4 regions of the Streptomyces sp. NPDC001728 genome follow, and region 3 is predicted to be linked to each of the others. Evidence: riboswitches for the same ligand, from Rfam matches in the RefSeq annotation. Region 3 holds a riboswitch; each other region holds the start of a gene.
The links. A riboswitch is a leader RNA that binds a small molecule or an ion and turns the genes downstream of it on or off. The one in region 3 is predicted to bind cyclic di-AMP.
Positions count from the first base shown of each region.

Region 1 (7,553 bases), on a different contig from region 3:
TCCGCGACTCGGTGTACCGCATGGCGGCCGGCGGGTCGTCGTTCCCGAGGGAACCGAAGTTCCCGTGGCCGTCGACCAGGGGCAGGCGCATGGAGAAGGGCTGCGCCATGCGGACCATCGCGTCGTAGATGGACGCGTCGCCGTGCGGGTGGAGCTTGCCCATCACCTCGCCGACGACACGGGCGCACTTGACGAAGCCGCGGTCGGGGCGCAGCCCCATCTCGCCCATCTGGTAGACGATACGGCGCTGGACGGGCTTCATGCCGTCCCGGGCGTCGGGCAGGGCACGCGAATAGATCACCGAGTACGCGTACTCGAGGAAGGAGCCCTGCATCTCGTCGACAACGTCGATGTCGAGGATTCGCTCCTCGAACGCGTCGTCCGGCGGCGGTGTCTTCGTGCTGCGGCGGGCCATCGCGGCTGCGGCTCCTTCACCAACAAGGGTTGATCTGACGCGGACCATTGTGGACCGTGCCACCGACAACGCCGACCGCGACCCGGAAGAGGGACATCTCGAACGGGCGGGAACTTCGCCAGGTGTCGGCGCGCTTGCATACAGTGGCAGGACTTTTTCACATCGCGATCGAAGGGACGTACATGCCCATGGGTCACACGGCCACGGCCGAGGCCGGCTCCGGCGGCCTGACAGCGACCGAGCACCGGTTGGCGAACGGCCTGCGCGTGGTGCTCTCGGAGGACCACCTGACCCCGGTCGCCGCGGTCTGCCTCTGGTACGACGTCGGCTCGCGCCACGAGGTCGAGGGTCGCACCGGCCTCGCCCACCTCTTCGAGCACCTGATGTTCCAGGGCTCGAAGCAGGTCCACGGGAACGGGCACTTCGAGCTGGTGCAGGGCGCCGGCGGCTCGCTCAACGGCACGACGAGCTTCGAGCGCACCAACTACTTCGAGACCATGCCCACGCACCAGCTGGAGCTCGCGCTCTGGCTGGAGGCCGACCGCATGGGCTCGCTGCTCGCCGCCCTGGACGACGAGTCCATGGAGAACCAGCGGGACGTCGTCAAGAACGAGCGCCGCCAGCGCTACGACAACGTGCCGTACGGCACGGCCTTCGAGAAGCTGACCGCCCTCGCCTACCCGGAGGGCCACCCGTACCACCACACCCCGATCGGCTCCATGGCCGACCTGGACGCGGCGACCCTGGAGGACGCGCGGAACTTCTTCCGCACGTACTACGCCCCGAACAACGCGGTGCTGTCGGTCGTCGGCGACATCGACCCGGAGCAGACCCTCGCCTGGGTCGAGAAGTACTTCGGCTCCATCCCCGGCCACGACGGCAAGCCCGCACCGCGCCCCGGCGACCTCCCCGAGGTCATCGGAGAGCAGCTGCGCGAGGTCGTCGAGGAGGAGGTCCCGGCCCGCGCGCTGATGGCCGCCTACCGGCTGCCGCACGACGGCACGCGCGAGTGCGACGCCGCCGACCTGGCCCTGACGGTCCTCGGCGGAGGCGAGTCCTCCCGTCTGCACAACCGGCTGGTCCGCCGTGACCGCACGGCCGTCGCCGCCGGCTTCGGCCTGCTGCGGCTCGCCGGGGCGCCGTCGCTCGGCTGGCTGGACGTCAAGACGTCCGGCGGCGTCGAGGTCCCGCAGATCGAGGCGGCCGTCGACGAGGAGCTGGCCCGCTTCGCCGCCGAGGGCCCCACGCCCGAGGAGATGGAGCGCGCCCAGGCGCAGTTGGAGCGCGAGTGGCTCGACCGCCTCGGCACCGTCGCGGGTCGCGCCGACGAACTGTGCCGCTTCGCCGTGCTGTTCGGTGACCCGCAGCTCGCCCTGACGGCCGTGGACCGCGTCCTGGACATCACCGCCGAGGAGGTGCAGGCCGCCGCCGCGGCCAAGCTGCGCCCCGACAACCGCGCGGTGCTGGTCTACGAGCCCCTGGCGACCGAACAGAGCGAGAGCGACAGCGACGAGGAAGAGGGGGCGGACCAGTGACCGACACTGCCGCGTCTTTGACGAGCATGGACTTCCACCCGCAGCCGGCGCCCGGTGTCGCTCGCCCCTGGGCCTTCCCGGCCCCGGACCGCGGCGCCCTGGACAACGGTCTGACGCTGCTCACCAGCCACCGTCCCGGCCAGCAGGTCGTGGCCGTGGAGATCTTCCTGCCGGCCCCGCTGGACGCCGAGCCCGCCGGGCTCGACGGCGTCGCGACCATCATGGCCCGCGCGCTCTCCGAGGGCACCGACAAGCACAGTGCCGAGGAGTTCGCGGCCGAGCTGGAGCGCTGCGGCGCCACGCTCGACGCGCACGCGGACCACCCGGGCGTACGGGTCTCCCTGGAGGTCCCGGTCTCCCGGCTGCACAAGGCGCTCGGGCTGCTCTCCGAGGCCCTGATCGCCCCGGCGTTCCTGGACACCGAGGTCGAGCGTCTGGTGCGCAACCGGCTGGACGAGATCCCGCACGAGACCGCCAACCCGGCCCGTCGCGCGGCCAAGCAGCTCTCCAAGGAGCTGTTCCCGGCCGAGTCCCGGATGTCCCGGCCGCGCCAGGGCACGGAGGAGACCGTCGAGGCGATCGACGCCGCCGCCGTCCGCGCCTTCTTCGAGGCGCACGTCCGGCCCGCGACGGCCACCGCCGTGGTCGTCGGCGACCTGACCGGCGTCGACCTGGACAAGGTCCTCGCGGAGACCCTGGGTGCCTGGACCGGCGAGCCGGCCGAGCCGCTCCCGATGCCGCCGATCACCGCGGACGACACCGGACGGGTCGTCATCGTGGACCGTCCGGGCGCCGTCCAGACCCAGTTGCTGATCGGCCGCATCGGCGCCGACCGGCACGCCCGCGTCTGGCCGGCCCAGGTGCTGGGCTCTTACTGCCTCGGTGGCACCCTCACCTCGCGACTCGACCGGGTCCTGCGCGAGGAGAAGGGCTACACCTACGGCGTGCGGGCCTTCGGGCAGGTGCTCCGCTCGGACGCCGAGGGGAACGGCGCCGCGATGCTCGCCATCAGCGGTTCCGTCGACACCCCCAACACGGGCCCGGCTCTCGACGACCTGTGGAGGGTGCTGCGCACCCTGGCAGCCGAGGGGCTCACGGACGCGGAGCGCGAGACGGCCGTGCAGAACCTGGTGGGCGTCGCGCCGCTCAAGTACGAGACGGCCGCCTCGGTCGCCGGGACGCTCGCCGACCAGGTCGAGCAGCACCTCCCGGACGACTACCAGGCGCAGTTGTACGCGCGCCTGGCCGAGACCGGCACGGTCGAGGCGACCGCGGCCGTGGTCAGCGCCTTCCCGGTGGACCGGCTCGTCACCGTCCTGGTGGGCGACGCGGCGCAGATCGCGGAGCCGGTGCGCGCGCTCGGCATCGGTGAAGTGACGGTCGTGACCGGCTGATTCCGGTCGCCGAACCGGCAACGGAGAACCCCGACGGGATAGTTCGTCGGGGTTCTCCGCTTTGTCCGTATTGACGGTAAGTCTCATCGTATGGCCTGTGGCATGTCTTACAAAAAGCGCGTCTGGTTGGTGATCGACAGGCGATCCGCATAGCGTCGGTGCGGCTGTTCGCCAGTTGCACGCGCCGCATCCGCGGCATCGGACAGTCATCGCCGAGTCCCCGTCAGGCGCGAGCCTGGGGAGCCGGGGACCCACGCGTAGTCCCTGGGGTGAATCGGGCGCCTTCGTCTCGTACGGAGGGGCTCGTAGGAGACCTTCCTGCTCCGAACCCGTCAGCTAACCCGGTAGGCGAGAAGGAAGGAAAGGACCAGCCCCTCCATGGCGTTCACCCGTGCCACCGGGAAGCATCGTGCTCCGAGCCGGACGGTGCGCCGCACGGCGGGCATCGCCGGCGTCGCGACGCTCGCCACCACCGGCGTCATCGGAACCCTCGCCTCCCCGGCGCTCGCCGCCGACACGGACAACCGCTCCGTCGAGGACACCGGCCTCACCCGGGTCATCACCGAGGACTCCCTCGCGGACCGGCTCAACGCCCAGGCCGACGCCCAGGACCGGGAGGCCTTCGAGGCCGCCGCCAAGGCGAAGGCCCAGGCCGAGGCGAAGCGCAAGGCCGAGGCCCGCGCCAAGGAGATCCGTCAGGCCAAGGAGCGCGCCGCCCGCGAGGCCGAGCGCCGTCGTCTGGCCTCCTTCCAGCTCCCCGTCGACGGCTCTTACGTGTCCACCGGCTACAAGACCGGCGGCTCGCTCTGGTCCTCCGGCAGCCACTCCGGCATCGACTTCCACGCCGCCTACGGCAGCAACGTCGTCTCCGTCGGCTCCGGCACCGTCGTCGAGGCCGGCTGGGGCGGCGCGTACGGCAACAACATCGTCATCCGGATGCACGACGGCACGTACACCCAGTACGGCCACCTGTCCTCCATCGACGTGTACGTCGGCCAGAGCGTCGAGCCCGGCCAGCACATAGGCGTCTCCGGCTCGACCGGCAACTCGACCGGCCCGCACCTCCACTTCGAGGCGCGCACGAGCCCCGACTACGGCTCGGACATCAACCCGCTGTCCTACCTGCGCGCCCGCGGCGTCAACGTCTGACACCGGCGGCACGCATCACAAAAGCCCCGGCTCGTGCTGAGCCGGGGCTTTTCGTCGGTCGAAAACCCTTCACATTCCGTGCGGCCATCGGAAATACCCACGGGCTGCAATAGAGTCGGAGGCCGGGCGCGGAAAGGCGCCGATCGAATTGTCTCGCGCGACCAAGGCGGAGGTCGGACATGCGCATTCCCGCGCACTCGGTGTGCACGGCGATCCGGGACGACATCGTCTCCGGCGTCTTCGAGCGGGGGAGCCGGCTGACCGAGGACCAGCTCGCCCGTCGGTACGGGGTCTCCCGCGTCCCGGTCCGTGAGGCGCTGCGCACCCTGGAGTCGGAGGGCTTCGTCGTCACCCGCCGCCACGCGGGCGCCCAGGTCGCCGAGCCCACCGAGCAGGAGGCGGCCGATCTGCTCGACATGCGGGCGCTGCTCGAACCGCTGGGGGCGGCGCGGGCGGCCCAGCGGCGTACGGAGGCGCATCTCAAGGTCCTCCGCGGCCTGGTCAGGCTGGGTCAGGAGCGGGCCAGGCGCGGCCAGGGCGAGGATCTGCGCTCACTCGGCGGCTGGTTCCACGAGACGCTCGCGCAGGCCTCCGGGAGCCCCGCCCTGACGGCGCTGCTGACCCAGCTGCGGCACAAGATCGCCTGGATGTACGTGGTCGAGCAGCCCGAACGGCCGGTGGAGGCCTGGGCCGAGCACGGCGCGATCGTGGACGCCGTGGCGCGCGGCGACGCCGAGCGGGCGAGGGCGCTGACGGCGCTGCACGCGGAACGCTCGCAGGCGCTGCACCGGCTCAAGAGGCCGGACCGGGGCCGTGTGAGGGTTTCGCAACATGTCGTCAACACGGCGAGTGCCCGGAATTAACGCGGGCGCCGTATACAAGGAATGGGAATTCGGCGGGGGTGTTTCGGGGTGCCCGTATTATCTCTTGCTGCCGTCCGTCCTTTTGTGCTGCCGGGGAATCGGGCGGCACGAGAGGGCGAAAGAGGGCGCGTGAAAGTCCGGCGGAAAGCGAAGGGCCGTACCTGCCGGGGTTCCGGCGGGCACGGCCCTTCGTCGTACGGGTGGGTCGGGTGGACCCGGATCAGACGGTCTCGGGGAGCTCGTCCAGGCCCTCCGCGACCAGCTTCGCCAGGCGGTCCAGCGCGACCTCGGCGCCGTCGGCCTCCGAAGCGAGGACGATCTCCTCGCCGCCCTGCGCGCCCAGACCGAGCACCGCGAGCATGGAGGCGGCGTTCACGGGCGTGCCGTCGGACTTGGCGATCGTCACCGGAACGCCGGAAGCCGTGGCGGCACGGACGAAGATGGACGCGGGGCGGGCGTGCAGGCCCTCGGCCCAGCCGACGTTGACGCGGCGCTCAGCCATGGTGTTGCCCTTCAAGTCTTAAGCGGTTGTCTAGACCAGTCTCTCACGGGATGCTCCGTGCTCACGCCGACCTCGGACCCGGATCGGACCGCCTTTCGGCCCTTGTGTGCCGCGCCCGGCGTGCTCCTACCTTGCACGGCGCACCCCCGCCGCGCGACCGATGTCGCCGCTGTGTCGCGACCGTGTCGTGACCGGTGCCGGGGCCGGTGCCGCGACCGGTGCGGTGGCCGGTGCCGTGGCCGTGTCGCGGCCTTAGGCTGACCCCATGCAGAGCGCGTCGGAGCAGTCGGAAGCGGCGGACCAGCCGGACCACAGCTACCCCGACCACTGGGAAGCGGACGTGGTGCTGCGCGACGGAGGCACCGCGCGCATCAGGCCCATCACGGCCGACGACGCCGAGCGGCTCGTCAGCTTCTACGAGCAGGTCTCGGACGAGTCGAAGTACTACCGCTTCTTCGCCCCCTACCCGCGGCTCTCCGCCAAGGACGTCCACCGCTTCACCCACCACGACTTCGTGGACCGGGTGGGCCTCGCGGCGACCGTCGGCGGCGAGTTCATCGCCACCGTGCGCTACGACCGCATCGACGACCGCGGACTGCCCGCCTCCGCCCCGGCGGACGAGGCCGAGGTCGCCTTCCTCGTCCAGGACGCCCACCAGGGGCGCGGAGTCGCCTCCGCCCTGCTCGAACACATCGCGGCCGTCGCGCGCGAGCGGGACATCCGCCGCTTCGCCGCCGAGGTGCTCCCCGCCAACACCAAGATGATCAAGGTCTTCACGGACGCGGGCTACACCCAGAAGCGCAGCTTCGAGGACGGGTCCGTACGGCTCCACCTCGACCTCGAACCCACCGACCGCTCCCTCGCCGTGCAGCGCGCCCGGGAACAGCGGGCCGAGGCGCGCTCCGTACAACGACTCCTCAACCCCGGGTCCGTGGCCGTCGTCGGCGCCGGGCGCACCCCGGGCGGCGTCGGCCGGACCGTACTCCGCAACCTCCTCGGCGCGGGATTCACCGGACGCGTGTACGCGGTCAACGCTGCGCTGGGGGAGGGCGGCGGGAGCGCAGCCGGTGCCGTGGAGTTCGACGGCGTCCCCGCGTACCCCTCCGTCGGCGCCATCGGGGAACCCGTCGACCTCGCGATCGTCGCCGTCCCCGCCGAACGGGTGCCGGAGGCCGTCGCGGACTGCGGCGAGCACGGGGTGCGCGGCCTCGTCGTCCTCTCCGCCGGATACGCCGAGAGCGGGGCCGCCGGACGCGAGCGTCAGCGTGAGCTCGTACGCCAGGCACGTTCGTACGGAATGCGGATCATCGGACCCAACGCCTTCGGGATCATCAACACCGCCGCCGACGTCCGCCTCAACGCCTCCCTCGCCCCGCAGATGCCGGCCGCCGGGCGGATCGGGCTCTTCACCCAGTCCGGCGCGATCGGCATCGCCCTCCTCGCCGGGCTCCACCGGCGGGGTGCGGGCCTCTCCTCCTTCATCTCGGCCGGCAACCGCGCGGACGTCTCCGGCAACGACTTCCTCCAGCACTGGTACGACGATCCCGGGACCGACGTCGTCCTCCTCTACCTGGAGTCCATCGGCAACCCGCGGAAGTTCACCCGCCTCGCCCGCCGTACCGCCGCCGTCAAGCCGGTCGTCGTCGTCAAGGGCGCCCGGCACAGCGGCAGCGCACCGCCCGGCCACCGCGTCCC
Region 1 covers NZ_JBEOZK010000013.1:41,484-49,036, reverse strand. The annotation lists gene ABT154_RS20340 (DNA gyrase/topoisomerase IV subunit A) at 1-415, opposite strand, end outside; gene ABT154_RS20335 (M16 family metallopeptidase) at 598-1,950, shown strand; gene ABT154_RS20330 (M16 family metallopeptidase) at 1,977-3,344, shown strand; cyclic di-AMP (ydaO/yuaA leader) riboswitch at 3,545-3,710, shown strand; gene ABT154_RS20325 (M23 family metallopeptidase) at 3,723-4,493, shown strand; gene ABT154_RS20320 (GntR family transcriptional regulator) at 4,673-5,356, shown strand; gene ABT154_RS20315 (HPr family phosphocarrier protein) at 5,577-5,858, opposite strand; gene ABT154_RS20310 (bifunctional acetate--CoA ligase family protein/GNAT family N-acetyltransferase) at 6,124-7,553, shown strand, end outside.
Region 1: it holds a riboswitch for cyclic di-AMP, as region 3 does, so the genes downstream of both, ABT154_RS20325 (M23 family metallopeptidase) here and ABT154_RS02860 (M23 family metallopeptidase) in region 3, are expected to answer to the same signal.

Region 2 (7,553 bases), on a different contig from region 3:
CGGAACCGGCCAACCGGCGGGCCATCATCGACAACACCACCGGCAACCGCTACGACGGCGCCTGGCTGGACGCCCTCGTGCAGCGCTCCGTCGCCCGCTCCTCCGCCACGGCCTTCCGCAGCTACCTCGACTCCTGGTCCCGCGCAGACTTCCACGAGCGGGTCCGCGACAACCCCACCCCGGTGCTGCTCGTCGTCGGGGCCCACGACCCCGCCCTCGGCAGCGAGGCGATGGAGTCGACCTGGCTGCGCTGGTACCCCAACGCCCGCCTCGAAGTCCTCAAGGACGCCGGTCACTACGCCCCCGAGGAGACCCCGGAGGCCCTGGCGGGAGCCATCGAGGCCTTCCTGGCCGCCTGACCGGCGAAGAAGGGACCTTCCGCGCCGTCACCAGGGACCGAAGTCCCGGGTGACGGCCCGGCCACCGGGCATCCGACGGGTGAAGGGTGCGCGAGCGCACCGGCCGGAGGGACGGAAGGGCGGGAGACCGATGACGGAGCGGACCGGTCACGGGCACGGCGAGCAGGAGCGGGGCGGTCAGGGGCACGACGGGCAGGCACAGGGCGCGCACGAACCGGGCGGTGACGGCCGGGACGGAGCGCGCGGTCATGTGCTCGTCGGGGTCGACGGCTCCGAGTCCGCGCTGCGCGCGGTGGAGACCGCCGCACAGGAGGCCCGGTCGCACGGAGCGCGACTGAGCGTCGTCCACGCCTTCGTTTGGCCGCTGCTCCACGTTCCCCTCGGCCCCTCGGCGTACGGTCCGCCCGGCGGTGGTCTCCGCCAGCAGGCCCAGGACGTCGTCGACACGGCCGTCGCCCGCGCCCGGGCCTGCGCACCGGAGGTCGACGTCACGGGGGAGGTCATCGAGGGGGAACCCCTCACCGTGCTGGCCACCCGGTCCCGCTCGGCCGCGCTCGCGGTGGTCGGAAGCCGGGGCGCGGGCGCGTTCACGGGCCTCCTGATCGGCTCGGTCGCGGTCCACCTCGCGGCCCACGCCGCCTGCCCCGTGCTGGTGGTCCGGGGCCGCGAGCGGCCGAGCGGGCCCGTCCTGCTCGCCGTCGACGGTTCCGCCGACTCCGACGCGGCCGTCGAGTTCGCCTTCGCCGAGGCCGCGGCCCGGGGCGCCGAACTGCTCGCGGTGCACGCCTGGACCCCGACGACCGGCCCCGCCGACCTCACCCCGCTCTTCCACGGCACGGAGGAGATCCGGGGCGAGGAGGGGCGCGTCCTCGACGGGGCGCTCGCGGCGGCGGTGGCCCGCCGGCCCGGCCTCCCGGTCGAGCGGCGCCTCGTACGGGGCAGGACCCGCCCGGTCCTGCTCGCGGAGAGCGCCGATGCCCAGCTCGTGGTGACGGGCGCCCGGGGGCGCGGCGGATTCGCGGGACTGCTGCTCGGCTCGGTCAGCCAGGCCCTGCTGCACCACGCGGAGTGCCCGGTCGCCGTCGTCCGGGGGTGACCCCGGCGCCGAGGTGTCTACCCTGGAGTAACGGCCAGGGGACGGACGGATCGTTTCGCCCTGTCGCCCGGAGCCGCGTGACGGAAGGGCGGCCGAGGATGTTCTTCAGCGATCGCACGGACGCGGGACGCCGGCTCGCGGCCCGCCTCGACCGGTTCAAGGGTGACGACGTCGTGGTGCTAGGTCTTCCGCGCGGGGGAGTGCCGGTGGCCGCGGAGGTCGCCGACGCCCTCGGCGCACCGCTGGACATCTGTCTCGTACGCAAGCTGGGCGTGCCCCGGCAGCCGGAGCTGGCGATGGGCGCGCTCGGCGAGGGCGGCGTACGGGTGCTCAACGAACGGGTGCTGCGGGAGACCGGGGTCGACGAGCGCGAACTCGCCGCCGTGGAGGAGCGCGAGCACCTCGAACTGGAGCAGCGCGGTCGCCGCTACCGGGGGAGCAGACCGGCCGTGCCCCTGGAGGGGCGCACGGTCCTGATCGTCGACGACGGGCTCGCCACCGGGGCCACCGCCCTCGCGGCCTGCCGGGTGGTACGGGCCAGGGGCGCCGCCCGGATCGTGCTGGCGGTCCCGGTCGCACCGCACGGCTGGACGGCCCGGCTCGGCGGCGAGGCCGACGAGACCGTGAGCGTCCGCACGCCGGAGCCGTTCTACGCGATCGGCCAGTTCTACCAGGACTTCTCCCAGACCCCCGACGCCGAGGTGGTCGCCTGCCTCGACCGGATCCGTGCCGCGCACGACCCGGTCGTCCAGGACGCGGACGTCCGCGTCCCGCTCCCCGGGGTCACCCTCGCCGGGCGGCTCGCGGTGCCCGAAGGCGCCACCGGCATCGTCCTGTTCGCCCACGGGAGCGGCAGCGGCCGGCACAGTCCGCGCAACCGTGCCGTCGCCGCCGCGCTCAACCGGGCGGGCCTCGGCACGCTCCTGTTCGACCTGCTCACGGAGGCCGAGGCGGTCGACCGGGCCCATGTCTTCGACACCCCGCTGCTCGCAGGCCGGCTCGCGGGAGCCACGGAATGGCTGGCCGGGGAGCCGGTCAGCGACGGCCTGCCGCTCGGGTACTTCGGGGCCAGTACGGGAGCGGCCGCCGCGCTGTGGGCGGCGGGCGACCCGGCTTCGCCGGTGGCCGCGGTCGTCTCGCGCGGCGGCCGGCCGGACCTCGCGGCCGACCACCTGGCGCGGGTCCGCGCGCCGACGCTGCTCGTGGTCGGAGGCAGGGACGTGCCGGTCCTCGACCTCAACCGGCGGGCGCGGTCGCTGTTGCGCTGCGAGAGCCGGCTCGAGGTCGTGGAGGGCGCCACCCATCTGTTCGAGGAGCCGGGCGCCCTGGAGGAGGTGGCGGAGCTCGCCACCTCCTGGTTCACCAGGCATTTCCGGGATCAGTAGGCGCTGTTGACGTTGTCGATGGAGCCGTAGCGGTCGGCCGCGTAGTTGCAGGCGGCGGTGATGTTGGCGACCGGGTCGAACAGGTCCATGGCCGTACCGGGTACGTGGTAGGCCTGGAAGGTCGGCTCGATGACCTGGAGCAGACCCTTGGAGGGCGTGCCGGCCGACGCGTTGGAGTCCCAGAGGTTGATGGCCTGGGGGTTGCCCGAGGACTCGCGCATCACATTGCGGAGGATGCCGTCGTACGAGCCGGGGATGCCGCGCTGGGCCATGATGTCCAGCGACTCGCGGATCCAGCCGTCGAGGTTGTCGGCGTACCGGGTGGCCGCGGCCGGGGCGGCCTGGACGGCGGCCGGAGCGGCGACGGGCACGGCCTGGGCGGCGGAGGCGCCCGTGCCGGTGGCGACGGCGGCGGTGACGGGGGCGGTCCGGCGCTCGGAGCGACTCGCCCGCTCGGTGGTGGCGGAGGACTTCTTCGCCCGCTCGGTGGTCGCGGAGGTCTTCTTCGCCTGCGCGGGGGCGGGCTTCGCGGAATCCCGACGAATCGTCAGTTCAAGACCCGGATGAATAAGTGACGGATTGTCACCCACGGTCGCCCTGTTGGCTCGGTAAAGGTCCTTCCAGCCGCCCTGAATTCCCTTCTTCTTGGCGATGAGGGAAAGCGAGTCGCCACCGACGACGGTGTAGGTGCGTGCGGCGGCGGGGGCTGCCGGGGCCTTGGCCGGTGCTGCGAGGGCGGCCGGAGCGGCGGGGGCGGCGACGACACGGACGGCGATTTCCGGTGCTGCCGAAACGGGCGCGGCACTGGCTCCCGCGGGGGCGATCAGGGGCAGGGCGATGGCGGCCCCACCCGTCCCGACCAGCACCCATCCACGGGAGACGGGGTTGCGGCGGGAGCGGCGGTGCTTGGCGACTGCAGGCATGACGGTGTCCTCTCCGGCGCCTGCGGGGTGAGCTGTCGGGTTCGGACGGGAGATGTCCGGCCGCGCACACGCGGCTGCACCCCGAGCCGTCCCGGAATCCGGGCCGGCGTATTCGTGGGTCCCCCGCTCCTGCCGTCGGGTGAAAATAGAGGTATTTCGAGCGGTGGCAGGATTCGGCGATCCGCTCGAATGGAGGTGACCGTAGGCCAGTAATGCGATGGATAACAAGAGGGCCGGAGCGATGGCCTCCGTAAAGGATCACGGAATTCACGCAATTCAAGATCGACGGGAACTCCGCGCCGCGGAACTCCCTTGTCCGGTACGGCCTCGGCGGGCGACGGCCGGATGGGTGTCTCCGGAAAAGTGAGTCGCGTCACCAGGTGCCTAATGTCCGAATATGCGACGTAATTCGGTTAATAGGGAATCATGCCGTAAAGCCCCACCAGAGGTGTGTGCAGGGCGGGGTAAAAGTCGCAAACCGGACATTCTTCGTGAAAGATGGGGGCGACCCCGACCGAGGAGCCGCCCGGATGTCGCCCTCCACCCCTTTGCTCAGCCCCGACACCCTCGACCGCGAGGCCGTCGCGCTCTACGAGAGCGCGACCTGGCAGCGGATCGTCACGGACTGGACCGCCGCCCCCACCGCCGCCCCGGCTCCCACGGTTGCCCCGGCTCCCACGGTTGCCCCGGCCCCCACGGCCGTACCGGCCCCGCACGTGGAGAGATGGAGACGGCTGCTCACCGTCCCGGTGGACCGTCTCGTCGCCGACGCGCTCGACGCGCTCCCCCCGCCCCTGCCCGTCGAGCGCCGCCTGCCCGGCCGGCTCGGGGCGGTCCTGCCCGACCGGCTGCACTCCTGGCGCCGCATCGGACAGCCCGAACTGCGCCCCTCCGTCCACCTCGGCTACGCGCGCCTGGTGCTGACGGAGTGGGGCTGGCAGAACGCCCCCTACAAGCTGCGCGACGCCCGGGGGGCCCGGTGCGTCTGCGGCGCCCTGCTCGCCGCCCACCGCCTCGGCTACGGCGGGGCGACGACGATGAACGAGGCCGCCGCCTGGATCATGACCGAGCTGCGCTCGCGCGGCTGGCACGAGCTGATCGGACCGTGGAACAGGGCTCCCGGCCGTACGGCGGCCGACGCGGTGGCCCTGCTCGATGCCACGATCCACCGCGCCGCGCTCGCGGGCCGCTGACGCGGCCCCGGCTCACCCGCTGATGCTCGGTGCCCCGGTCTCGATGTGGCCGGTGTACCGGCGCGACCAGGTCCCGTCGATGTCGGCGAGGATCGTGAAGTCGTACCAGCCGTTGGTGTAGGCCACCGCGTTGAAGAAGTCCTCGCGGGTGGAGTTCGCCGGGACGGTGTACGTCCACGGGCCGTCCGTACGGTAGGCGTTCGAGCGGACGGTGAAGGTCACCGGCCCGGCCGAGGTGTTGCTCAGCTTGAAGTACAGGGCCGTCCTGCCCGTGCCCGGTTCGGTCGCGAACCGGGCCGCCACCTCGATGGCCTTGCCCGCCTTGGACGCGTCGCCGATGAAGCGGCGCAGGAAGCGGTTGGGGCCCATCATGGAGATGTCGTACTTGCCGGAGCCCGACCCCAGGCCGATGTTGAAGTAGTCGGACGCGGTGGCGCCGGCGTCGACCGTGTACTGCCAGGCGGCCGTGTCGCGGTACTGGTGGGGGTGGATCGAGAAGTGCGCCGCCCGCTTGGCCTCGGTTCCCTGGTTGGTCATCGAGAACCAGGCCAGGATCTTTCCGGCGGCGCCGAACTCGAAGCGGTCGAGGTTGCCGTTCACCTGGTAGGGCAGGGCGCGGGCCGGCCGGGTGCCGGACTCCTGCGCGGGCAGGGCGTTGTTCTGCGGCGCCGGGTTGGGCAGCGGGCCGCAGGTGGACTGGCCGATGACCTTCGCCGTGGCCGGAAGGCCGGCCGGCACCCCGTACACCGGGTGGGCGAAGTCGAACACGCCGGTCAGGTCGCCCGTCACCTTCCGCCGCCAGGCACTGATGTTGGGGCAGGTGGCCGGGGTGCCGAGGGCCGCCGTCCAGCTCTCCATGAAGCGGAGCACGGAGGTGTGGTCGAAGACCTCGGAGCTCACCCAGCCGCCCCGGGTCCACGGGGACATGACAATCATGGGGACGCGGAAGCCGAGGCCGATCGGGACGCCGTCGAGGTACTCGCCCGGCGTGCCGGGCGGGGCGACCGGCGGCGGCACATGGTCGAAGAAGCCGTCGTTCTCGTCGTAGTTGAGGAAGAGCACGGTCGAGTCGAAGACCTCGGCGTCGGCCGCGAGCGCGCGGTAGACCAGGTCGACGAAGTGTGCGCCGTCCCCGGGCGGGGCGTACGGGTGCTCCGAGAACGCCTCGCTCGCCACCACCCACGACACCTGCGGCAGCGTCCCGGCGACGACGTCGGCGCGGATCGCCGCCGCGATGTCGTCCGGGGTCGAACCGGTCACCTTGGGGACCGAGCCCATGCCGCGGTCGTAGAGCGGGTCGCCGGGGCGCGCGTCGGTGAACTTCTTGAAGTACGCGAGACCGTTGTCGCCGTAGTTGTCCTGCGCGTTCTGGTAGAGCTTCCAGCTCACCCCGGCCCGCTGGAGCGCCTCGGCGTACGTCTCCCAGGTGAGGCCCGACTCGTCGCCGCCGTCCTTGCTGGAGCCGTCGACCTTCCCGCTCCACAGGAAGGTGCGGTTGGGGCCGGTGGCGCTCAGCGTGGAGCAGAAGTACGCGTCGCAGATCGTGTAGTTGTCCGCGAGGGCGTGGTGGAAGGGGATGTCCGTACGGCCGAGGTGGCCGAGCGAGCGGGTGTTGCCCACGCCGGTGACCCAGTTGTCCATGCGCCCCTTGTTCCAGGCGGCGTGCTGCGAGGTCCAGCTGTGCGGCAGGTCGCCGTTGCACTGGGCGAGGGTCTCGCCGTCGACGCCGCCGGCGGGCGGGGTGTCGCTGAGCTTCCAGGGGTACTGACGGCCGCCCCAGTTGGGCTGGTTGAACATGCCCCAGCCGCCGGGCAGGTTGCCCGCGGCGCGGTCGGCGAAGCCGCGCACACCGCGCAGGGTGCCGAAGTAGTGGTCGAAGCTGCGGTTCTCCTGCATGAGGATCACCACGTGCTTGACGTCGGTGAGGGTGCCGGTGGCCGCCGTCGCGGCGGCGGAGGCCCGTACGGGCGGCAGGGCCGCCCCCGCCACGAGCCCCGCGCCGATCCCGACGAACCCTCTGCGGCTGATGGGAAGCATGCCCCGCCCCTCCTGTCACGCTGTGCCCCTGCGGCACGTCGGGGACATCATGGGGGAGGGCGGCTTAAAGGTATACGCCTGCGAGGTAATTACTGGATTAACACACCAGGGCCAAGTGGCAAGGGGGCAGGAATTGGTCCGACTTCATACCAATGGCATCGGATCTGTCAGACGGTGAGGACCTCCACGCCGGCCTCGGTGAGCTGCGCGGCAGCCTCCGGGCTGATCCCGGTGTCGGTGACGAGCAGGTCGATCCGATCCAGACCGCAGATGCGGGCGAACGCCCGGCGGCCCAGCTTGGAGGAGTCGGTCACCACGACGACCCGGCTCGCGCGCTCCGCGAAGAGCCGGCTGATGCTCGCCTCGTCCTCCTGATGGGCCATCACGCCCAGGTGCGGATCGACCCCGTCGACGCCCAGGACCACCACGTCGAGGACGACCTCGTTCAGTACGCCGACCGTCAGCGGCCCCACCAGCTCGTACGTCTGGGGGCGGGCCACCCCGCCGGTCGTGACGATCTTGATCTGCGGGCGCACCGCCAGCTCGCCCGCGATGTTGAG
Region 2 covers NZ_JBEOZK010000004.1:314,786-322,338, forward strand. The annotation lists gene ABT154_RS09325 (alpha/beta fold hydrolase) at 1-359, shown strand, start outside; gene ABT154_RS09330 (universal stress protein) at 490-1,455, shown strand; gene ABT154_RS09335 (phosphoribosyltransferase family protein) at 1,554-2,840, shown strand; gene ABT154_RS09340 (LysM peptidoglycan-binding domain-containing protein) at 2,834-3,763, opposite strand; cyclic di-AMP (ydaO/yuaA leader) riboswitch at 3,768-3,924, opposite strand; gene ABT154_RS09345 (DUF6197 family protein) at 4,294-4,956, shown strand; gene ABT154_RS09350 (phosphocholine-specific phospholipase C) at 4,969-6,993, opposite strand; gene ABT154_RS09355 (DeoR/GlpR family DNA-binding transcription regulator) at 7,161-7,553, opposite strand, start outside.
Region 2: it holds a riboswitch for cyclic di-AMP, as region 3 does, so the genes downstream of both, ABT154_RS09340 (LysM peptidoglycan-binding domain-containing protein) here and ABT154_RS02860 (M23 family metallopeptidase) in region 3, are expected to answer to the same signal.

Region 3 (7,553 bases):
TCACCGTGCTCACCGGCATCGGCTTCGGTCTCGCCGCTCTCGCACCGCGCGGCAAGCGGCTCCGCAAGGTGCTGCTGCCCATCGCCGGGCTGCTGCTCGCGATGGGGCTGCACGCCGCGTGGAACGGCTCGGCCACGTTCGGCGGCCCGCTGGCCTTCTACGCGGTGTACGGGGCGCTCATGGTCCCGGCCTTCGGCCTGCTGACCTGGCTCGCGGTGTGGAGCCGGCAGTGGGAGCTGCGCACGATATCCGGGGAGCTCCCGGCGTACGCGGCGGCCGGCTGGATCTCCCCCGCCGAGCCGCTCGCGCTCTCCTCGATGCGCGCCCGCCGGCTGGCCCGGGCCTTCGCCGCGCGCACGTACGGGCCGCCGGCCTCGCGGGCGGTCGGCGAGTACGAGTCCTTCGCGACGACCCTGGCGTTCCTGCGGAACCGGGCCCGGCGCGGCACGGCGGGCCCCGACTTCCCGGCCCGTGAGCAGGAGCTGCTGCACCATCTGTGGCAGCGCAGGGAGGTCGCGTCCCCCGCGCTCACGTACGCGGCGCGGGCGACGGGCCGGGCGTGGGCGCCGCCGCAGTACCTGGACTACGGCGGCTACAACCCGTACCGCAGCTAGCCGGACGAGCGCCCCCGGGCTGAGACCTCCGTCAGGCCGACGCCTCGGTCAGGAGGGTCAGCTCGGCCTCCGTGAGGGTGAGGCCGGCGGCGGCGACGAGCGCCGGGACCTGCTCGACCGTACGCGCCGAGGCGATCGGCGCGGCGACCGTCGGGCGGGCGGCGAGCCAGGCGAGGGCGACGGTGGCGAGTTCCGCGCCGTGCGCCTCGGCGACCGTGTCGAGCGCGGAGAGCACGGCCCGGCCCCGCTCGGTGTCCAGGTGCCCGCCGGCCCCGGCGGCGCGGACGCTGTCGACGGTGGTGCCGGGACGGTACTTGCCGGTGAGGAATCCGGCCGCGAGACCGTAGTACGGGACGGCGGAGAGCCCGGCCCGCTCGACGGTCTCCAGGAGCGGGCCCTCGTAGGTGTCGCGGGAGACCAGGTTGTAGTGCGGCTGGAGGGCCACGTAACGGGCCAGGCCCTCGGACTCGGCGAAGTCGAGGGAGGCGCGCAGCCGCTCCGGGGAGATGTTGGACGCGGCGACGGCGCGCACCTTGCCGTCCTTCACCAGCTGGTCGAGCGCGGTGACGATCTCCTCCACGGGCACCGACTCGTCGTCGAAGTGCGTGTAGTAGAGGTCGATGTGGTCGGTGCCGAGGCGGCGCAGCGACTCCTCCGCGCCGGCCTTGATGGTGGTGGCGGAGAGCCCCTTGAAGTGGGGGTGGGCGCCGACCTTGGTGGCGACGACGATGTCCTCGCGGTTGCCGCGGGAGGCGAGCCAGCGGCCGATGACGGTCTCGGACTCGCCGCCCTCGTTGCCCTCGGCCCAGGCGGAGTAGACGTCGGCCGAGTCGACGAAGTTGCCGCCCGCGGCGGCGTAGGCGTCGAGGACGGCGAAGGACTGCGCCTCGTCGGCGGTCCAGCCGAAGACGTTGCCGCCCAGGGCGAGGGGGAAGACGTGCAGGTCGGAGCTGCCCAGCGGGCGGAGAGCGGTCATGATCGGTCAACCTTCCGCGCCGCCGGGCGTATTCCGTAGGGGCTCCGGGGCGCCTTCCGTAGGGGATGCGCCCGGGCCCCTACGAGGTCCCCGGCCTCAGAGGGTGAGGCCCTTGGAGCGGAGCCAGTCCGCCGGGTCGATGCCGTCGCCGCCGGGCGTGTGCACCTCCATGTGGAGGTGGGCGCCGGTGACGTTGCCGGTGGCGCCGACGCGGCCGATGGTCTCGCCGGTGCCCACGGTCTGGCCCGCGCCGACCGTCATGGACGAGAGGTGGCAGTACCAGACCTCGGTGCCGTCCGACAGCTCCAGGACGATCCGGTAGCCGTACGAGCCGGACCAGCCGGCGGACTTCACGGTCGCGCCGTGCACCGCCTTGAGCGGGGTGCCAGTGGGAGCGGCGAAGTCGAGGCCGGTGTGGTGGCCGGAGGACCACATCGAGCCGGACTGCATGTACGTGGCGGTGAGGGTGTAGGAGGAGACGGGCAGCGAGTAGCTCGCGGCCAGCGCGGCGAGCCGCTCGGCCTCCGCCTTCGCCCTGGCCGCCGCCTCCGCCTTGGCCTTCGCTTCCGCCTCGGCCTTCGCCTTGGCCTCGGCCGCCGCCTTCTCCGCCGCGTCGGCCTTGACCGCCGCCTCGGCCGCGGCCTTCTCGGCCGCCGCCTTCTCCGCGGCGGCCATGTCGGCGGCGTCGGCGGAGGCCTGCTGCTGCTCGGCCTGCTGGAGGATGCGGGCGCGCAGGGCCTCACCCGCGTTGCCGGTGCCGGCCGCGGTCCTGTCGAGCTGCTCGGCCCCCGCACCCTGCTGGGTGTCGGCGCCCTGCCGCTCGTCGAGGGTGGTGTACGCGGCGGCGGTCAGCGGGTTCGGGTTGGCCCGGGCCGCGCTGACCGTCTCGGGGGTCTCGTCGGGGAGGAGGTCCCCGACACCCGGGAGGTCGTGGGCGTCCGGGAGGCCGAGGTCCGGGAGGTCGGGAAGGTCCGGGAGCGAGATCGCGACCGGGGGCTTCTCCTGCGCGGTGGCGAGACCGCCGGCGCCGACGGCGGCGATGACGCCGACGCCGAGGACGGTGGAGGAACGGGCGAAGTTGGAGCGCTGCTTGACGACCCGGTGCCGGCCGCCGGCGCGGAGGGATCCCTCGGTGGGGTTCCACTCGGTGTCCGGGGCGGCGGGACCCGCACCACCACCGAAGGCATCGAAGGGGGCTTCGGGTGCGGGAGTGTTGGACGCCACGAAGGCGCGCTCCTTTCCTTCCTTCTCGCCTACCGGGTTAGCTGACGGGTTCGGAGCAGGAAGGTCTCCTACGGGCACGCTCGCACAGGTGCGAATGGCCCGATTCACCCCAAGTAGTGGTTCCCCGGTTCCTCTTCAGGATTCGGCGCGTGCGCACGGTGCCGCCTCTTGCGACGGCTGAAACGACCGCGCTGCGTTATCGAACGTTAATAGACAGGGGCTCCCGATTCCAAGCCGTTCCTCTTGATCATTCATTGAAATGGTAGAGAATGGCCCGAGTTGACCCCGGTTCAGAAAGGGGCCGCGGAAGCCGCGCGATCTGACGTTATGTCAATTGTTATCGCAGCGACACCCCGTGACTACGAGCGGTGACCGGGCCTGCCCGGCGGCACCACCGGCATCGTCCGCCGCCGCCCCTGCTGCCCCTCCGACGGACGGCTCACCGCGAGCAGCGCCATGTCGTCCGTCGACCCGCCGCCCGTGTGCAGTCGTACGTCGTCCGCGAGCGCGTCGAGCAGTTCCTCGGGACCCGGGAAGATCCGGCCGGCGAGCCGTGACACCGGGTCGTAGAAGACGCCCGCCGCGTCCCGCGCCTCGGAGAGGCCGTCGGTGTAGAAGAGCAGCGTCGCGCCCGGCGGGAACGGCCGCGCCTCGGCCCGGTCCGGCCACCCCGCGAGATCGCCCATGCCCAGCGGCAGCGCGGGCTCGCCCGGCTCCAGCACGTCGAGCCGCCCGTCCCCGTACAGCAGCAGCGGGGGCGGATGGCCGCGGTTGACCACCCGTACGAAACCGTCGAAGGTGCCGCTGCCGTCACCGGGCGGGATCTCGGCGAGGACGGCGGTGGTGAACCCCTCGAAGGCGTCGAGCCCTTCCCTGCGGGTGCCCTCCCGGGTCAGCGCCCTCTCGAGGCGCTGCGCCACACCCTCCAGGTTCCGTTCCTGCTCGGCCGCCTCCCGGAAGGCCCCGATGACGACGGCGACGGCCTCGACCGCGTCCATGCCCTTGCCCCGGACGTCCCCGAGGACGAGCCGCACCCCGTAGGGGGTGTCCTGGACGGCGAACAGGTCGCCGCCGATGAACGCGTCCGCGTGCGCCGCCTCGTAACGCGCCGCGCACTGCAGTCCGCCGATCCGCTCGGCGGGCGTCGGCAGCACCGCCTTCTGCGCGGTCTCGGCGATGACCCGCGCCGAGGCGAGCCGTTCGCCGCTGCGGCGCACGACCCGGTTGATGAGGAGGGCGAGCGCGGAGACGGTGACGACGGTCAGGGTCTCGGTGAGGGCCGGCACATCGTCCGCGGTGCCGTTGGAGAGGTGCAGCCCGACGGAGGCGAGGACGGCGGCGATCCCGGTGAGCAGCGTCGTGAGCATCGAGAAGAAGGGCGCGGCGATCAGCGGGGCGGCGGCGAGCATCGGCGAGGCGGTGTACGGATCCGGCGTCGCCACGTCGAACACGACACCGCCCACGATGAGCAGCGGGGGCAGCGCGCGGATGAACCGCCGGGCACCGCCGTACTCGGGACGGCCCTCGCCGCCCCGCCGCCTGCCGCCCGCCGCTCCTAGGGGGTGCCGCACCTGTGGTCTCCTGCCCGGTCCGTACCCGGCCGCGGTCCGCACCGCGCCCTCCCAGGGTGGCCGCCGCCCCGGAGGGCGGCGACTTCCACGGGGCCGACTGGCGTACGGCGGGGGCGACCGGCGGGTGGACGGGCGGGGCGGACGCTCAGCCCCTCGATCCCGCCGTCCAGTCCGCCGGGGCGGGTTCCTCCGCCAGGCGCGCTCAGTCCGCCGGAGCGGCTTCCTCCGCCAGGCGCCCGCCCCGGGCGAGCAGCGCCATCGCCGCCGCGCACCCCAGTCCCACCGCGCACAGCGCGAGCCACGGCAGCGCCGACCACCCGGTCACGTCGAGCAGCGCGCCCGTGCCCAGGTTCCCGAGGGTGATCCCGATCCCGCACACCGTGTTGTAGAGCCCGTAGTGGGTGGCCACCCAGCGCCCCCGGGACAGGGCGACGACGGTGTCCATCTCGTAGGGGTAGAGCACCGCGTTCGCCACCGCCAGGACCGCCGCGCACAGCAGCAGCCCCACCAGCCCCCGGCCGAGCGCGGCCGGGAGCAGGAACGCGCCGCCCATCAGGGCGAGCCCGAGGACCAGACACCGCTCCCGGCTCAGCCGCCGCTTGCACCAGGCGGTGATCCGCAGCTGCCCGGCGAGCGCGACCAGCGCCGAGACGACGAAGAGCGCGGTCGTGGGGCCCGTCCCGCCGGCCGCGAGCGGCAGCGCCAGATAGACCTGGAAGGACAGCACGTACGAGCCGGTCATCGCGAGCGAGAACAGCCAGAAGGTGCGGTGGGCGAGGACCGTGCGGAACTGCCCCCGCACCTCCCCGGCCCGCGCCGCCTTCCCCGCCCTCACGGGCATGTACCGGAGTTGTACGAGGGTCAGCCCGGCGAAGAGGACCGCCGCCACCACGCACGTCAGCCGGAACGACACCCCTGTCAGGGCCACCCCGACGAGCGGCCCGAGGAGGATGCCCGCCTGGTAGTAGACGTTGAACAGCGCGAAGGCCTCCACCCGGCGCTCCTCCCCCGCCTCCGCCGCGAGGCAGGCCCGTACGGCGGGGTTGAACAGCGCCCCGGCGAGACCGGTCGCCAGCGAGGCGGCGATCAGCATCGGCAGCGACTGCGCGAAGGCGAGCGCCCCGAAGCCGACCGTCCGCAGCGCGCAGCCCGCCACGATGAGCGGCTTGAAGCCGAGCCGGTCGGCGAGCGCCCCGCCGACGAGGAACATGCCCTGCTGGGAGAGGTTGCGGGCGCCGAGCACGAGCCCGACCGCCCAGGCCGCCATGCCGAGCCCGTCCGCGAGGTGCGCGGCCAGATACGGCATCAGCATGTAGAAGCCGAGGTTGATGGTGAGCTGGTTGAGGAAGAGGAGCCGGACGGCCGGCTCGAAGGTACGGCTCTGCTTCCAGACGCCGCCCCTGGACTTCGCGGGTGCGGTCGCCGTCGTCACCGGACACGCTCCATGGCCTTGCGGGTCCAGCCGTCGACCGGCACGCCGGCCTCGTACCCCGCCGGGTCCTCCCGTACGGGCCCGTCGAGAAGACCGTGCGCCGCGCAGAACTCGTCGTTGAAGACGGTGTCGAAGTACCGCTGCGGCCCGTCAGGGAAGACGGCCGCGATCCGCGTCCCGCGCGGCCGGGTGCGGGCCAGCCAGCCGGCGACCAGCGCGACCGCGCCCACGCTCCAGCCGCCGGTCGCGAACTGACGCGAGGCCAGGCGGCGGGCCGCCCGTACCGCCTCGGCCGGCCCCACCCAGTGGACCTCGTCGAAGGCCCCGTGGTCCACGTTCCCCGGGTGGATCGAGGAGCCGAGGCCGCGCATCAGCCGCTCCCCGGCGGGCAGTCCGAAGACGGTGGAGCCGACGGAGTCCACACCGACCAGTTCGAGCGCGGGGCTGCTGGTGGCGCGCAGCGCCCGGGAGATCCCGGCCGAGTGGCCGCCGGTGCCGACCGCGCAGACGAGGACGTCGATCCGGTCGAGCTGCCCGGACAGCTCGGCGGCGAGCCCGGCGTAGGCGTCGGGGTTGTCGGGGTTCCCGTACTGGTTGGGCCACCAGGCCCCGTCGAGGCCCACCAGGAGTTCGGCGACCCGGTCCATCCGGGCCTGCTGCCAGCCGCCGTGCGGGCTGGGCTCCCGTACGACATGGACCTGGGCGCCGTGGGCGACGAGCATCCGCTCGACGATCGGTTCGAGACCGGGGTCGGTGACGACGTGCACCGGGTGGCCGTGCAGCACCCCGGCGAGGGCGAGACCGAGACCGAGGGTCCCTGAGGTGGACTCGACGATCGGGGCGCCGGGCCGCAGCTCGCCGCGCCGGCGGGCCTGCTCGACCATGTAAAGGGCGGCGCGGTCCTTGATGCCGCCGAAGTTGAAGCCTTCGAGCTTGGCCCAGTAGCCGTCGTCGGTCCGCAGGACGGGCGTGTTGCCGACGGTCTGCTCGGCGAGCGGCAGCAGGCCCCCGGGGAGGGTCCTGCCGGGCGGGGTCGTGCCGGGCAGCGTCGTGCCGGGCAGCAGGGTGTTCATCGCGGGGTACGTCCTTGGGGTGGCATGCGGAAGGGAACCTGGTCACGCGGTGCATGACCCGGCTCAGTTCCGGTCCACTCCGAGGGCGATCAGCAGCCGGCCCGGCTGCGGTCCGGGTCCCGCCCTGCCCCGGACGCAGCGCGCGCGGGGGTCGTCGCGGAGGTCGGCGGCGTACGGGAGGAGTACGGCCCCGCCGGCGTCCGGCGCGGCGAGGGGCGCGGCGGCGGCCTGTGCGGGGAGGTGGGCGTCGAAGGACCAGGCGTCCCCGGACTGCTCGCAGCCGTGCGGCAGGGCGGGGGCGGAGGCGAGGGCCGTCGCGCCCGAGGGCGGCAGCGCGTGCCCGTGCGAACCGTGGCAGACGCTCACGAGAAGGGCGAGGAGAGCGAGCAGGACGAGGACGGCGGGCGCCCGCCGTCGTACGTCCGTCACGCGTTCGTCACTCATGGTGCGCGTGACACTACGGTGGGGTACCGCGCGCCCGCAAAGAGGCGGGCACGGTTTTGGCCACCGTTTACTTCTACAGGTTCCGCTCCGCGTAGATCTCCAGCGCGTCCCGGACGAGGACGGCGGTGCCCTCGCCGTGCTTGTCGTAGGTGGCGGTGAAGCGCGGGTCGTCGACGTACATGCAGCCGAGACCGATCACGTACTCCTTGCTCGGGTCCG
Region 3 covers NZ_JBEOZK010000001.1:609,693-617,245, reverse strand. The annotation lists gene ABT154_RS02870 (PrsW family intramembrane metalloprotease) at 1-614, shown strand, start outside; gene ABT154_RS02865 (aldo/keto reductase) at 646-1,590, opposite strand; gene ABT154_RS02860 (M23 family metallopeptidase) at 1,687-2,814, opposite strand; cyclic di-AMP (ydaO/yuaA leader) riboswitch at 2,826-2,972, opposite strand; gene ABT154_RS02855 (PP2C family protein-serine/threonine phosphatase) at 3,174-4,385, opposite strand; gene ABT154_RS02850 (MFS transporter) at 4,588-5,817, opposite strand; gene ABT154_RS02845 (PLP-dependent cysteine synthase family protein) at 5,814-6,890, opposite strand; gene ABT154_RS02840 (hypothetical protein) at 6,954-7,334, opposite strand; gene ABT154_RS02835 (MerR family transcriptional regulator) at 7,408-7,553, opposite strand, start outside.

Region 4 (7,553 bases), on a different contig from region 3:
GTGGTGCTCATGGCATCGAGTATCCACCCCGTACCAGGGGGGAGCTCGTGCGCCCCTTCACAAGGTCTCCGGGTACCTCTGCTACACTCCGCCGCCCACGTGATCCATGTCATGGTGCTGCAAAGGAACCGGAGTGCAGGGGCGAACGTTGTTCACCCCTTGTGAACTGGCCAGGAGAGCCTCCGTCAAGCCTGAATCAGGGCACCCGTTCACACGATGGAAACAACGAGCGATTCGGCCTCCGCGCCTGCGAAAGGGCCCTGAGGCGCCCCTCGAAGGGCCTAATGACCCCCCTCGGGCGCCATCAGGGCCCTTTTCCTTGTGAAGAACTTCACGAACTTTCCCGACGGGAGGCCGCCGGCAGGCTCGATAGACGCCCGCTATGCCACGGATAGGGCGATCCCATCGAGGATGTCGTGCTCGCTGACGACGACCTCACGGGCTCCCACGCGTTCGACGATCTCCCTCAGGACCAGCGCGCCCGCGATGATCACGTCGACCCGGCCGGGGTGGATGACCGGGATCGCTGCCCGCTCGGCGTGGGTGGAGATGAGCAGCCGGTCGGTCACCTCGGCGATCCGCTCGGCGGAGATCCGGGAGTGGTGGACCTTCTCGGAGTCGTACTCCGGCAGGCCCAGGGCGATGGCGGCGACCGTGGTGACCGAGCCGGCGAGGCCGACGAGGGTTTCCGCGCTGTCGATCGGCACGGTCTCGGCGGCCAGGTCGAGCGCGGCCCGGACGTCGACGCGGATCGCTTCGGCCTCCTCGGTGGTCGGCGGGTCGTGCCGGACGTGCCGCTCGGTGAGCCGGACGCAGCCGATGTCGACGGAGCGGGCGGCCTCGACGTGCTTGTTGCCGGTGACGAACTCGGTGGAGCCGCCGCCGATGTCCACGACGAGGTAGGTCTCGGTGCCGTGGAGTTCGCCGGTGGCGCCGGTGAAGGAGAAGGCGGCCTCCTGGTCGCCGGTGATGACCTCGGGCTCGACGCCGAGGATCTCCACGACCCCGTTCACGAAGTCCGCGCGGTTCTCGGCGTCGCGGGAGGCGGAGGTGGCGACGAAGCGGATCCGCTCCGCCCCCAGTTCCTTGATGACCTCGGCGTACGCGCGGCAGGCCGCGAAGGTCCGCTCCAGGGCCTCGGGGGCCAGCCGGCCGGTCCGGTCGACGTCCTGCCCGAGCCGGACGATCGTCATCCGCCGGTCCAGCTCGATCAGCTCACCCGTCTCCGGGTGGACGTCGGCCACGAGGAGGCGGATGGAGTTCGTACCGCAGTCGATTCCGGCGACCCGGGTCACTTCTCCCCTTCTTCCTTGTCGGCGCAGGGGGTGACGCAGGCGCCCTTGGCCCACCACTCCGGCAGCATCGCGAGGGCCTCGTCGCCGAACGGGTTCACGCCGGGACCCGCCGCCAGCGAGTGGCCGACGAGGACGTGCAGGCACTTGACCCGGTCCGGCATGCCGCCGGCGCTCGGGAAGCCCTCAAGCACCTCGATGGCGTCACGGCGGGCGATGTAGTCCTCGTGCGCGGCCCGGTAGGCGGCGGCGAGCTCCGGGTCGGTGGCGAGCCGGGCCTGCATCTCCTTCATGACCCCGTTGGCCTCCAGCGTCCCGATGGCCGAGGCCGCCCGGGGGCAGGTCAGGTAGTACGTGGTCGGGAAGGGCGTGCCGTCGGGGAGCCGGGGCGCGGTCTCGACGACGTCCGGGTTGCCGCACGGGCAGCGGTGCGCGATGGCGCGCAGGCCGCGGGGCGGCCGGCCGAGCTGGAGCTCGAAGGCGGCGATGTCCTTCTCGGTGGGCTCGGTGCGTTCGGTCTGCGGAGGGGGCGTGTCCATGTCTGCCTTGCTGTGTCGCGGAGGAGGGGTCAGGGACGGTCGGCGTGGTCGACGCCGTCCCAGAGGTTGTCGTACCAGGGGCGGTCCGCCGCGCCCTGGTCGGTGCGGGGCCGTTGCTCCGCGCCGGGGTCGTTCACGGTGAAGCCGGTCTCGCCGGGCATCAGGTAGTGCAGGTGCTCGCGGGCGAGGCGGCGGACGTAGGCCGGGTCCTGGAGGCGGGCCTTCTCGTCCCTGAGTTCCTCGACCCGCCGGGCGGCCTCGGCGGCCTTGCGCTCCTGGTCGGCGATCTCGCCCTGCTGGGAGACGTAGCTCCGCATGGGGTAGGCGAGCGCCACGACGAGGGAGCAGACGACCAGCGCGAGGAAGGCCGCGCGGCCGGTGAGCCGGGAGCGGCGGGCCTGACGGCGGGTCTGGGAGCGGTAGACACGGGCGGCGGTCTGCTCGCCGAGCAGTCTGATCCGGGTCGCGGTCGAGAACCGGTCCCGGTCCTTCGCGGCCATGTCGTGTCGCCTCCCCTGTTCACGCGGACGTCCCCGCACACGGTACGGGACCGAGTGCGGGGACGTAGGGATGAGACCTGGTGTCAGCCCTTGAAACGCGGGAAGGCGCTGCGGCCGGCGTAGACCGCGGCGTCGTCGAGGATCTCCTCGATGCGCAGCAGCTGGTTGTACTTGGCGACGCGGTCCGAGCGGGCCGGGGCGCCGGTCTTGATCTGGCCGCAGTTCACCGCGACGGCGAGGTCGGCGATGGTGACGTCCTCGGTCTCGCCGGAGCGGTGGGACATCATGCACTTGAAGCCGTTGCGCTGGGCCATCTCGACGGCGTCCAGCGTCTCGGTCAGCGAGCCGATCTGGTTGACCTTGACCAGGAGGGCGTTCGCGGTGCCCTCCTCGATGCCGCGGGCCAGACGCTCCGGGTTGGTGACGAAGAGGTCGTCGCCGACGATCTGGACCTTGGCGCCCAGCTTGTCGGTGAGGACCTTCCAGCCCGCCCAGTCGTCCTCGAACAGCGGGTCCTCGATGGAGACCATCGGGTACGCGGAGACGAGCTCCTCGTAGTACTCGGTCATCTCGGCGGCCGAGCGGGACTTGCCCTCGAACTCGTACTTGCCGTCCTTGTAGAACTCGGACGCGGCGACGTCGAGCGCGAGCGCGACGTCGGAGCCCGGGGTGTAGCCGGCCTCCTTGATGGCCTCGACGATGAGGTCGAGTGCGGCGCGGTTCGACTCGAGGTTCGGGGCGAAGCCGCCCTCGTCGCCGAGGCCGGTGGAGAGGCCCTTGCGCTTCAGCACGCCCTTGAGCGTGTGGTAGATCTCGGCGCCCCAGCGGAGGGCCTCGGAGAAGGACTCCGCGCCGATCGGGGCGATCATGAACTCCTGGATGTCGACGTTGGAGTCGGCGTGCGACCCACCGTTCAGGATGTTCATCATCGGAACGGGCAGCAGGTGCGCGTTCGGGCCGCCGAGGTAGCGGAAGAGGGGGAGGTCCGAGGCCTCGGAGGCGGCGTGCGCGACGGCGAGGGAGACGCCGAGGATGGCGTTGGCGCCGAGCGAGCCCTTGTTCTCCGTGGCGTCCAGGTCGAACATGGCCTGGTCGATCAGGCGCTGCTCGGTGGCGTCGTAGCCGACGAGCTCCGGGCCGATCTGCTCGATGACGGCGAGGACGGCCTTCTCGACACCCTTGCCCATGTAGCGGTTCGGGTCACCGTCGCGAAGCTCGATGGCCTCGAACGCACCGGTGGAGGCGCCGGACGGAACGGCAGCACGGCCGGTGCTGCCGTCGTCGAGGCCGACCTCGACCTCGACCGTGGGGTTGCCTCGGGAGTCCAGGATTTCCCGGGCTACGACGACGTCGATGGACGGCACGAGCATCTCCTTTTTGGGATGTGACGCTGGATGTGACGCATGGCCGGCGCAGGGTCGACCGGCCTTGCGACAAGAGCCTAACCGGCGCGGAGCCTCCGGCCAGCCGGGCGCCCGCCCCCTGGGACGAAAAAGGACCCAAGGGCATGCATCCCGGGACGAAGGACCCCGTATCTACTGGACAGTAACCGCAAAGCGCCCCTGGAACGGGGGAACCCCGGCCCGACGCGCACGGGGGAGGGCGCGTCGGGCCGGGGTGGTCACCGCGGGCGGGTCGTGGGGTCCGTGCGAGCCGCCGGACTCACAGGGACCGCCGGGCCCTACTTCAGGTGGAGCTGCTGGCCCGGGTAGATGAGGTCGGCGTTCTCGACGACGTCCTTGTTCAGCTCGAAGAGCTTGGCCCAGCCGCCCTTGACGCCGTGCGCCTGGGCGATCTTGCTGAGGGTGTCGCCGGCCACGACCTTGTACTCGCCGTCACCCTTCTTGACCGTCTTGCCGGCCGGGGTGGTGACGGTCTGCTTGGCGGCCTTCGGCGCGGCCTGCTGCTGCGCGGCCTTCTTCGGGGCCTGGCGCTGCTCGCTGCGGGTGGTCGGCTGCTCGGCCTTCCGCTCCGGCTTCGGCTGCTGGCTCGGCTGCTGGGTGGCGCTCTTCGGGGTGCTCTCGGCGGCGCCGCCGTCGTAGGAGGCACCGGAGAGGCCCACACCGCAGCTCGGCCAGGCACCCTTGCCCTGGCCCGCGAGGACCTTCTCGCCGATGGCGATCTGCTGGGACTTCGACGCCTGGTTGGCGGTCGAGGCGTAGGCGGTGCCGCCGTACGCGGCCCAGGTGGAGGCCGAGAACTGGAGGCCGCCGTAGTAGCCGTTGCCCGTGTTGATGGACCAGTTGCCGCCGGACTCGCACTGGGCGACGCGGTCCCACTCGGAGACCGTGGCGGCCGAGGCGGTGCCCGCGGTCATCAGCGGGGCGGCGACGGCGACACCGGTGACGCCGACGAGCGTGGCGACCTGGGTGGCCTTGGAGGGACGACGGTGTTTGCCCTTACCGGAAAACAGCATGGAAGTACTCCTCACCGACGCCTGTGAGGTGAGCTGTCGGGTTCGGGCCGGAAAGTTGCCCGGCCGCGTGTCCTTGCACGCGGCTTCACCCCAAGCCCGTCGTCGGCCGTCTTTCTCAACGGCCGGGACCGGCACTTACCTTGGGTCCCCCACTCCTGCCTTCGGCGCTGACGCGACGACTGTTCCCATCGGCCGACGGCAGGATTCGGCGTTTCGGTCGACGGGGCCCGCGGTGGCGAGCGGTGACGACCGTAGACACAGACCCACTGGAAGTTCAAAGAGGCGCATTGCGGAAATATCGCCCCTGCTTGCCTTCCGGTTGGGAGTGTTTGCGCAGGTGAGAGGTGACGGGAGCGGATTTCTCGGACGGGACACGCCAGTTGGGGCGAAGAGACCCATGTCTCACTTACCCAGATCCGGACATTTGATCCCGAATCACTCCTTCTTCGCGAGCGAACCGTTCGTCAGGTCAAGGCTCTGACCAGGAAGGATGAGGTCCGGATCGACACCGACGGTCCGGCGGTTGGCGTCATAGAGCGCCGTCCAGCCTCCGGGGAGTTCGTTCTGCTGTGCGATGTCGGACAGGCTGTCACCCGGCCGCACGGTGTACGCGCCCGAAGTGCCGGAAGTGTCCGTTGCGCCCGAATCCTTCGCGGCGTCAGGCGCGGGCGTCGCCGCGGTGTCCCCCGCCAGCTCGACGCCGGTCGAGGCGTGTCGGCCCGATTCGGGCGAAGTGCCCGGCTTCGCACCACCCTCCGGAGCGGCCCCGCCCCGGTGCTTCCCGGTCCCGGGAGTGGCCGACGACACGTCATCACCCGGCATGCCGGGCATGGCGGACGAGTCCGGCGTAGCGGACGTATCGGGCGCAGCGGGAGCGGTCGGGGTGCCCGGAGTGGTGGACGTTCCCGGCGTCGTGGCCGCCGGAGGCGTCGTCGGCGCGGTGGGGGTCACAGGAGTGGTCGGGGTGCCGGGAGCGGCGGGCGTGGCCGTACGGGCGTCCCGCTCGGCCGTCCGCGCCGCACCGGCGGTGTCGGAGGACGGCAGGCCCGAGGTCCGGTTCGACTCGGCGACCGGTCCCGCGGGCGCCTTCGGCAGCGCGGCCGGGCCCGGGTTCACGCCGGGGGCCGTGCCGTCGTTCTTCAGGCCGGCGATCGGTGCGCAGGTGGCCCATTCCAGGGAGCCCTTCGCGAGCGCCTTCTCGGCCACCGCGATCTGCTGGGCGCGGCTGGCCAGGTCGGGGCTGGGCGCGTACGCCAGGCCGCCGTGGCGCTCCCAGCTGCCCTGGGTGAACTGGAGGCCGCCGTACATGCCGTTGCCGAAGTTGGCGTTCCACTGACCGCCGGACTCGCACTCGGCGACCCGGTCCCAGGTGGCGGCGTCGGCGGCGGAGGCGGATCCGGTGGCGAGCAGCGGCAGCGCCATGGCGGATCCGGTCACGCCCGCGGCGACGACGAGGGCGGGGGCCTGACGGGGGCGACGGTGTCGTCCGTTCCCGGAACGCATAGGAGCGCCTTTCGCGTGACGGCTGAGACTGCGGCGAAACGTAGCCGCATTCGAACGCTCATCACAAGTCGATGGCCGCACGATCACGCGAAGATCACATTCTTGACACTCCGTCAGTTCACCGTGGGATCACGGGAGACGTACGGATGGGGAGAACTCCACCGGAAGCGTGCGCAATCCACGCATGATGAGCCCGCCGCGCCACCGCAGTTCGTCCGGATCGGCGGCAAGTCGCAGGTCCGGAAGGCGAGTCAGCAGGGTGGCCAGCGCCGTCTGCCCTTCGAGGCGGGCGAGCGGCGCACCCAGGCAGTAGTGGATGCCGTGGCCGTACCCGAGGTGCTGGTTGTCGCGCCGGGCGAGGTCGAGGACGTCCGGCCCCTCGAACCGCTCCGGGTCCCGGTCGGCGGCGGCGAGCACCACGAGCACGGGGTCGCCCGCCGGGATCTCCTGGCCGCCGACGGTCAGGTTCTGGGTGGCGTACCGCCAGGTGGCCATCTCCACGGGCCCGTCGTACCGCAGCAGCTCCTCGATGCCGGTCTCCAGGAGTCCGGTCTCACCGGCGGCGATCGAGGCCTGGAGGCGCTCGCGCTGCTCGGGGTGACGGAGAAGCGCGTAAAGTCCGTTTCCGACCAGATTTACGGTGGTTTCGAAGCCGGCGAAGAGCAGGATGAAGGCCATCGCGGCGGCCTCGTTCTCGGTGAGGTGCTCACCGTGGTCGGAGGCCTTGATGAGCCCCGAGATGAGGTCGTCCCCGGGCTCCTCGCGCTTGCGGTGGATCAGCTCGGCGAGGTAGCCGCGCATCTTCTTGACCGACCGGGCGACCCCGCCGCGCGGCCCGCCGCCGTGCCGGATCATCATCCCGGCCCAGTCGCGGAAGTCGTCCTGGTCCTCCTCGGGCACCCCGAGCAGGTCGCAGATCGCGTAGATGGGGAGCGGGAAGGCGAACTCGTGGATGAGGTCCGCGCTCCCCTTCTCCACGAAGGAGTCGATGAGCCGGTCGGTCAGCTCCTGCACGCGCGGTGCGAACTCGGCGACCCGGCGCGGGGTGAAGGCCTTCGAGACGAGCCGCCTCAGCCGGGTGTGGTCCGGCGGGTCGATGTTGAGCAGATGGGTCATCAGCTCGGCCTTGCGCTCGCCGGGGATGCCGGTCTTGCCCTTGGCGTGCGGGGACTCGTCGTGGTGCGCGGGATTCTTGGACAGCCGCTGGTCGGCGAGGGCCTGCCGGGCGTCGGCGTACCGGGTCACGAGCCAGGCGTCGACCCCGCTGGGGAGCGTCGTGCGGTGCACGGGCGCGTGCGCCCGG
Region 4 covers NZ_JBEOZK010000027.1:37,018-44,570, reverse strand. The annotation lists gene ABT154_RS30395 (NAD(P)/FAD-dependent oxidoreductase) at 1-11, opposite strand, end outside; gene ABT154_RS30390 (Ppx/GppA phosphatase family protein) at 381-1,295, opposite strand; gene ABT154_RS30385 (DUF501 domain-containing protein) at 1,292-1,831, opposite strand; gene ABT154_RS30380 (FtsB family cell division protein) at 1,861-2,331, opposite strand; gene eno (phosphopyruvate hydratase) at 2,415-3,701, opposite strand; gene ABT154_RS30370 (transglycosylase family protein) at 4,013-4,747, opposite strand; cyclic di-AMP (ydaO/yuaA leader) riboswitch at 4,751-4,924, opposite strand; gene ABT154_RS30365 (LysM peptidoglycan-binding domain-containing protein) at 5,183-6,250, opposite strand; gene ABT154_RS30360 (cytochrome P450 family protein) at 6,380-7,553, opposite strand, start outside.
Region 4: it holds a riboswitch for cyclic di-AMP, as region 3 does, so the genes downstream of both, ABT154_RS30370 (transglycosylase family protein) here and ABT154_RS02860 (M23 family metallopeptidase) in region 3, are expected to answer to the same signal.